Regions from separate parts of the Paenibacillus sp. FSL H7-0323 genome, predicted to be linked through region 1. Evidence: riboswitches for the same ligand, from Rfam matches in the RefSeq annotation. Region 1 holds a riboswitch; the other holds the start of a gene.

Region 1 (3,975 bases):
TTCTATCATATCATCGCTCTTTTCACATAGTCTTTCATCGCTTGCCGGGCAATTTTCCCGCTACTTGTATAGATAAATTCATCCACGGTTAGCAGCTGCTTCGGCGCTTTGTAGCTCGCTAAATACTGGCGGCAATAATTCTTAATTTCTTCGACAGATAAATGCTGTTCTCCGCTCCACTTCACGAGGGCTATCAGCTGTTCTCCCCAGTAATCATCAGGCACGCCAAGCACCATCACTTCATCTATTTCCGGAAGAAACTCCAGCACCCTCTCTATTTCTTCCGGATAAACGTTCAGCCCTCCGGATATGATTTTATTCTTCAAACGTCCCGCCATATATAAATAACCAGCTTCATCCTGATAAACATAGTCTTCTAAAACAAGCCATCCCTCTCTAAAAGCTGCTGCTGTCTCATTCGGCAATTGATGGTAGCCTAAAAATATCATATCACTACGCACATATAGCTGCCCAATCTCCCCAGGAGGGACTTCCCGGAACTGGTCATCACGAATGGAAATTTGCACCCCGGGATAAGGTTTGCCTACAGAGGTCGGATTATGCTCGGTCAGAACATTCAAATAACTAATATAGCTCGCTTCTGAAGAACCGTAGGATTCATAAAGCCGCGCTCCACCAAACACTTCCATGCCCCTTTTCTTGGACAACTCCGACCACTTTGCACCTGAGCTAATAATCGCATCAATCTGTATCTGCCCAGGTACAGCCTGCTGCATCATGGATTCGATCATTGTTGGTACGACGAACAGCACCACGCCCGGAATTTGCTGGCACAACTCTAACACCTGCGTGGCACTAAATTTTTGTGTGATATGAAAGGTTGCTCCACCATATAGACTCTGCATTACGGCGAATAAGGATAGGGAATGCACAAATGGACCTGGTGCCAAAACATCCTTCATAGCGTCCAATTCAAAAGCAATATTCGAAACCTCAAAGCTTTTTAACCATGATAAATGGGTACGCATATAACCTTTGGGCAATCCGGTTGTGCCTGAAGTAAAGCCAATAAATAATAATTCATTCGTCTCATCCAACTCAGCCTCCGGCTTCAGGGCAGCCAGCCACTGATCATAGGAACCTGTTCGTTCATTTGAGAAGGTCAGCGTTGGGATCGTTTGATCCTTGAAAACCAGATTCTTTGCGGCTTCCGGCTCGGCAAAAATCATTGTCGGCTGGCACTGCTCTATAATAACCTGCAGTTCATTAGCACTCCACTTGGGATCTAAGGGAATGGGAACACAGCCCGCATAAATCGCCCCCAAAAAAACCTCAACAAATTCAATACGATTCGTAGATAAAATCGCGATTTTGTCATGCCTCAGACCCTTTTGCTGTAAGCCATTCGCGATTCTCCGCATCGTTTTTACTAATGTGGCATAGGTATGACTTGCTTGGTCATGGGTTAAGGCAATGCTGTCGGGCTGCTGTGCTGCATGACGCAGTATAGGAACTACTAGATTCATCCTGATCACACCTGTTCGTAATTTCTGTGACTACCGATTATATACATTCTCTTCAATCGGACTGCCCCGCAAGTCCAGCCCAAACTAAAGGATATGTGATAAGCGCCATCGAAGTCGCTCCTGTTAAACTAACCCGCTAGAATTGCTACGATAGCTTATTTTAGCTTTATATTATTTTTATGTACACATCTTTCATGTAACGATTAAGTCCATCTTACAACGAAAAAACAGCCAGCACGCATCGATTATGATCGGTACGCGCTGGCTGTATTGTTGTTTAGTCCTTCTTTTGAACGGATGATGGTGAACCCTCTTCAGCAAAAGTAAAGGTTCTGGCGATATATAAGATAGGTGTGCTTACTGCGGTTAGTAAGAACTTCGCTAGATAAGTCGTAAGCAAAATTTCAAGCCATACATTCCAGTCATACAAGCCCGCAAACGCAATGGTACAGAAAATAAGTGTATCCACAAAGGAGCTAATCATCGTACTACCGTTGGAACGAATCCACAGCTGACTTGAGGTGCTGTAATATTTACGAATCCAAGAGTACAACCGAACATCTAGGAACTGACTAATGAAGTAAGCAGTAAGACTACCCAAAGCTAGTCGAGGCATCAGCCCAAAAATCGTCTCTAAAGAAGACTGAGCGATATCGGTCTCCTGCGGCTTAAATACTAATACCATCTGCATAATGACTGTAGTCATAAGCAAGGTGAAGAAACCAAACCAGACCGCTTTACGTGCTTCCGCTCTTCCGTACTTCTCATTAAGTAAATCGCTGGTCATATATAAAGTGACATACATCGTATTTCCGAGTGTCATCACAATATCAAATGGCATAGCAATCGTCTTAGCTACCTGAATGTTAGCAATTACAGTAGCAATACCTACCCAGGCGTACATTCCACTTTTCCCGAACAAGCGGTAACAGAGTAGAAAAAAAGCAAAATTGACAATAACAAATAAAACTCCCCACAGCAAATTAAACATATTACTGAAATTCCTCCTAGTTTTGTTTACGCGGGATGGTTACGAACCGCGGCTTACAATATTAAATTTTCGGAACAAAACATTAATACTCTATCACAATAGCGCTTAACAATCCATAAAAATAATATTTTTATATGAAATTGGTAGTTCCATTTCTTTTTTTTCGCCAATTATCTAAAATAGTCAGCAATAATTCATTTTTTTCAGAAAAAAATGCTCTATAGGACAAAACTTTCACTATTCATCCAGAGGTTAATTCTATAGAATAGTATCAAACACCTTATTCCCGATCCATTTAGTAGAAATATGACATAACTATGGAATATATCTCGGGTCGCCAATTTCCAGCAGTTGGCATGGAGTATCTAGTGAAGACTAAAAAAGAAATGACCTCACCGTCCATAAAAAAAGGAGAGAACGATATGTTTCGTATCAAGCATTCGATCAGTCGCAAATTTACGCGTTTATTATTTGTTGTTCTGTTGCTCACGTCTCTTTTGTTAAGCACCAGCTTCTATTTTATCTCTATCAGTATCTTCAACAGCTATGTTATGCCGCAGATTAACAAAATCCTTACTGCCGCTGCTCAGGACGTATATAAGAATCTCAACGTAATGCACGCCCAGCAAACCCTAAATAAGAACGATCAGTCTGCCACCAATCTCGAGTTCTATTTTCAGGAAAAGAGGAAACAACATGGAGTGGAAACCATTTTTCTGGTCAATCTGAAAGGGAAAGAAGCTGAGATTCTATCCGCAGATCACGATGCAAAATTGCAACGGGCAGAAAGTGTCACCGTATCCTCTGCAATGCAACAAGCCTCTAAAGGAAAAACTGGACTAAGCGATACATATAGCGACGCACATGGTATACATAAAACAGCTTATATCGGTATTCCCGGAAGTACGATGGTTATCGGTGTAAGCAGTGACGTAAGCTTCATTCAAGAAAAAACAGACAGTATTCTATGGACAAGTGCCGGAATCACACTTCTGACGTTGATCATCGGCCTAACTGGTGCATGGTTCATGAGTGTGCGTATAACACGTCCAATCTCAAAACTGGCAGCTTATAGTGCCCGGCTCGCAGAGGGAGATTTCACCGAAGAATTATCAGTTAAAGGAAATGACGAAGTTGCACAGTTGTCCGTAAGCTTCCAAGCGATGACCCAACGCCTGAAAGAAATGATTGGACATGTACTGGTAACCTCTAATACTGTCGTTGCGGATTCCAACTCTTTAAAAGAACGTGTTGAGGTTCTCAATGATATGGCGGAACACTCCAGCTCATCGGTAGTAGAAATCGGCAAAGGTAGTACGACTATCGCTAGCAGTGCATCAGATAACTCGAGAGCAATGGAAGAAATCAATTTAGGCATTCAAAGTATTGCCTCAGCAGCGAATGAAGTCACGGAGCAAATCAGTGAGGCTTCCGCTGAAGCAAGTGGCGGTAATGAAATTGCTCAAAGCGCTGTGCTGCAAATGCGCCAGGTTGAAC
Region 2 (3,975 bases), 4.6 Mb from region 1:
TCCCAAGTAGGCTTCTCAACGATAACTTCGCCTTCCTGCGGTGTGATGCGGTGACTGATCTGCCAAGTGGGTGTACCTTTTGTGTACTCCTCATCTTCGGTATGTTGAATATACACAATAGGAGTACCTGCTAATCGAGCTTTTTGCTGAAGGGAGACAATCCTTTCCATCACACCCTCTTCATCGTACAGCTTTAGATCATAGGAGAACATGGCTTCTTGAACATCGATAATTAATAATGCTGTTGATTGTTCCAAATGAATAACCTCCAAGAGCTTTTTTCAAAATCATACCAGAAACTGGGACAGACTATCTACCTACTAGAAGTTACAACTGTTAAAAATAAAAACCGAGTATCTGTAAGCAGATACCCGGACGATTTCATCAATCTTTTACTTGCCACGCTTATTATGCCAGATCAATGCATGCAGCTGTGGAAGTACACGAACCTTGTTCATATCCGAATCCACGATTACTTTATTAAACAACCACTCCAGCCTTCCCAGAAGCCGAGCAGAAATGTTGCCCTCTTCCGTGACATCATCATTACCAGGCTGCAGAAAGAGCTGCACATTCGGATATCGCTGGTGAACGTTTTTCGCATAATCAAAATCCTTATCATCAAACACTACGACCTTCAAGCTATGCGTAGAACGACCCAGTTTCTCCATCTTACTCATGATGTTATCTAGCATTTCCCAATTCGTTGTCATTCCTGAGCTTGGGGGTTTAGGACTGATTGTCAGCACATCCACGTCATTGAACCAATCCTGCCATTTACTCCCCTGAGTTTCTATCGCTGCTTTTATTCCACGCTCATGAAGCAGTTTGATGAAGGTACCCATTCCTTCACCAATCAAGGCAGGATTACCGCCTGAAATCGTAACACAGTCGAAATTATCTCCAGCTAATGCCAATAATTCATTTATGATTTCTTCTGCTTCCATCATGCGAACCTTATTCTTAGCCGTACCATCCCAAGTAAAAGCGGAGTCACACCAGCCGCAACGATAATCGCAGCCATAGGTGCGGACAAACATTGTCTTCACTCCAATTACCGCACCTTCGCCTTGAATAGTTGGACCGAACATTTCAATGACAGGAATCTTACTCACAGTCACAGCCTCCATACAAACGGTAGGATGGCCCTTCATCCGGAACATCTTCAGCCAGCACCTCTGCCCAAGAGGTTGGAGTCTCCCATAGCTTTACCGAGTACAAAGGCAACCCTGCTTGCTTAAGCTTGTAGGCAATATATGAAGACATATTCTCTACTGTGGTGCGGAAAGACAACAAGGCTACTTTGGAGCCCGTATTCGTTAACGTCTCTAACACAGGTTCATTTCCCATGGCAAGAAAAGCGTGATCTAAACGATCTACAAGGCTTTGTTGTACTGTCATTTTGATATCGCTGAAATCAATGACGAAGCCTTCATCCGAGTGGCCTTCCGCGGCCATAGGTTTGCCCTTAAGCACTACTTCGAGCTTATAAGTATGTCCGTGCAGGTTGCTGCATTTCCCTTTGTGTCCCACTAACTGGTGTGCCGCATCGAACGTAAATATTTTGCAGACTGAAACCTCGTTAAGCATTAAGAACCGGCCTCCATTCTCTCCGCCTCATATTGCTCAAGACCACGCTGACGCAATAGACAGGCTGGACAAGTACCGCAGCCACTGCCAATAATACCGTTGTAACAGGTCAGTGTGTGTTCGCGAACATAATCAAAATACCCCAGTTCATCGGCCATTTTCCACGTTTCTTTTTTATCCAGCCACATTAGGGGAGTGTGGATCGCAAACTCATAGTCCATAGATAAGTTCAGCGTAACATTCAATGATTTCACAAAAACATCACGGCAGTCCGGATAACCGCTAAAGTCCGTTTGGCAAACCCCAGTGACGATATGGGAGTACCCCAGTTGTTTAGCTAATATTGCGGCAAAAGATAAAAACAACAAATTCCGTCCATCGACGAAAGTACTTGGAAGCTCATCTCCTTCACCAGCCACGATATCTATATCCTGACGGGTAAGTGCATTGGGTGCCAGCTGATTGAGCAGCCCCAGATCAAGAATATGCTGTTTTACATTAAACTTAGCTGCTATCGCTGTTGCAACTTCGATTTCAGCCGCATGACGTTGATTATAGTTGAAAGTAACTACCTGCACTTCCTCATACTGCTGCAATGCCCAAACCAGGCAAGTGGTGCTATCTTGTCCGCCGCTGAATACGACGAGTGCTTTTTTGTTCATATGAATCTCTCCTTATCACAAGTTGGAATTTAGCGGTTGTCCACTTTTTCTGGATAGAGGTCGTGATTGATTAAGCGGTGTTCCGCCATCGCCTCATACTTCGTACCCGGTCTTCCATAGTTGCAATAAGGATCAATTGAAATGCCTCCGCGCGGAGTGAACTTGCCCCATACCTCAATGTAACGCGGATCCATCAGTGAGATCAGATCATTCATAATAATGTTGACACAGTCCTCATGAAAATCACCATGGTTGCGGAAGCTAAACAGATACAGCTTTAATGATTTGGACTCCACCATTTTTTGTTCAGGAATATACGAAATATACAGCGTGGCAAAATCCGGCTGACCCGTTACAGGACACAAGCTAGTGAACTCAGGGCAGTTGAATTTAACAAAATAATCACGCCCGGGATGTTTGTTATCAAACACCTCCAGAATGTCTGGATCATAACCAAACTTGTACTGTGTTCCCTGATTACCAAGCAAAGTAACTTCTTGCATTTCCTCTTTCAATCTTCCTTCTGACACGACAAAAAACCCCTCTCTTTTCCTTCGGCCTTGGCCGGTAATGGAAAGAAGAACGAGATTTCGAAAACTTGGCTCCACTAAGAAGAAACGGAAGCAACGTCCGGATAAAGGACAGCAACCGCTTGTACTGTTTAATATATTCTTAGTTTTTTATAGAGGGAGTTCGCGAACCTCTCCTGCACAACTTAGCGCAGACTTCTTCTTAAAGCATATTGCGTCTTGAACTATACCATGGGTAGCCCGCTCCTGACAAGTTCTACTCTTTACTGTTACCTTATATAGATCAGCAAATAACTCCAGATTAACGTGGATAGACCTGCGTATGTAGAGATTAGGAAGCTCAAAAACCACGGCAATTTGATCGCGGATTTCTTTTTAATCACATAAACTATTCATATGGTTAATTAAGATGTGGCAAAAAAAAGGATTCAAATCCTAAGAAAAGGGTAACTTATTCATAATAATCTTCGAGCTAAGGGTGGGAGCATTTTATGGAACAAAGTATACAGCAGCTTATGGATTGGCTTAACAATCATTTGAATGTAACAATCGCTATTGAAAAGAAAGAACTTCGTGATTTGGATAAAGTTCATTTCAATTTAGAGTCCGTAGATTTCCGGAGTGCAGACGACGTAATTGATGAATATCTTGGAAGTGCACTGATATTAAGAGGTTTCGGCAGCACACTTAACGCCGATGGTGAACTGGTATCCCTGCCACAATCCACTTATGATTTAGCTGTTGAAGGTCTTCAAATCGTAGACTTAGCCGACCGCAAGGCAGAAATAACTACGGACAGAGCTAATTACACCCTTTCAGTAGATTAAACGAACATGATTATGATAAGCAAAAAGAGCCCACAGCGATCTGCGGGCTCTTTTTGCTTATCATTTATTCTTCTCCAATGATCTCCACTTCCGTTTCCAGCTCTACACCGAATTTATCCTTCACAGTCGCTCTTACATGGTGGATTAGCCCGATGTAATCACTGGCTGTTGCATTATCTGCATTCACAATAAATCCCGCATGCTTCTTGGATACCTCAGCACCGCCGATTCTTGTACCCTGTAAGCCGCTCTCTTGAATTAACTGACCTGCAAAACGGCCTGGAGGCCGCTTAAATACACTCCCACAGGATGGATACTCAAGCGGTTGCTTCGATTCACGTAAATAAGTTAGTTCATCCATTTTTG

The links. Region 1 has a riboswitch for preQ1 ahead of MHH89_RS28190 (queuosine precursor transporter). Riboswitches for the same ligand answer to the same signal wherever they lie in the genome.
Region 2: linked by a shared signal. The riboswitch ahead of queF (preQ(1) synthase) and the one ahead of MHH89_RS28190 (queuosine precursor transporter) in region 1 are both predicted to bind preQ1.

What each region holds. Positions count from the first base shown of each region.
Region 1 is NZ_JBBODB010000001.1:6,307,844-6,311,818, reverse strand. Features, by position in the region: gene MHH89_RS28200 (thiolase family protein) at 1-9, opposite strand, end outside; gene MHH89_RS28195 (AMP-binding protein) at 6-1,487, opposite strand; gene MHH89_RS28190 (queuosine precursor transporter) at 1,765-2,478, opposite strand; PreQ1 riboswitch class I at 2,489-2,534, opposite strand; gene MHH89_RS28185 (methyl-accepting chemotaxis protein) at 2,901-3,975, shown strand, end outside.
Region 2 is NZ_JBBODB010000001.1:1,692,406-1,696,380, forward strand. Features, by position in the region: gene MHH89_RS07740 (cysteine hydrolase family protein) at 1-257, opposite strand, end outside; gene queE (7-carboxy-7-deazaguanine synthase QueE) at 393-1,115, opposite strand; gene MHH89_RS07750 (6-pyruvoyl trahydropterin synthase family protein) at 1,108-1,590, opposite strand; gene queC (7-cyano-7-deazaguanine synthase QueC) at 1,590-2,252, opposite strand; gene queF (preQ(1) synthase) at 2,282-2,755, opposite strand; PreQ1 riboswitch class I at 2,919-2,962, opposite strand; gene MHH89_RS07765 (hypothetical protein) at 3,274-3,609, shown strand; gene murB (UDP-N-acetylmuramate dehydrogenase) at 3,674-3,975, opposite strand, start outside.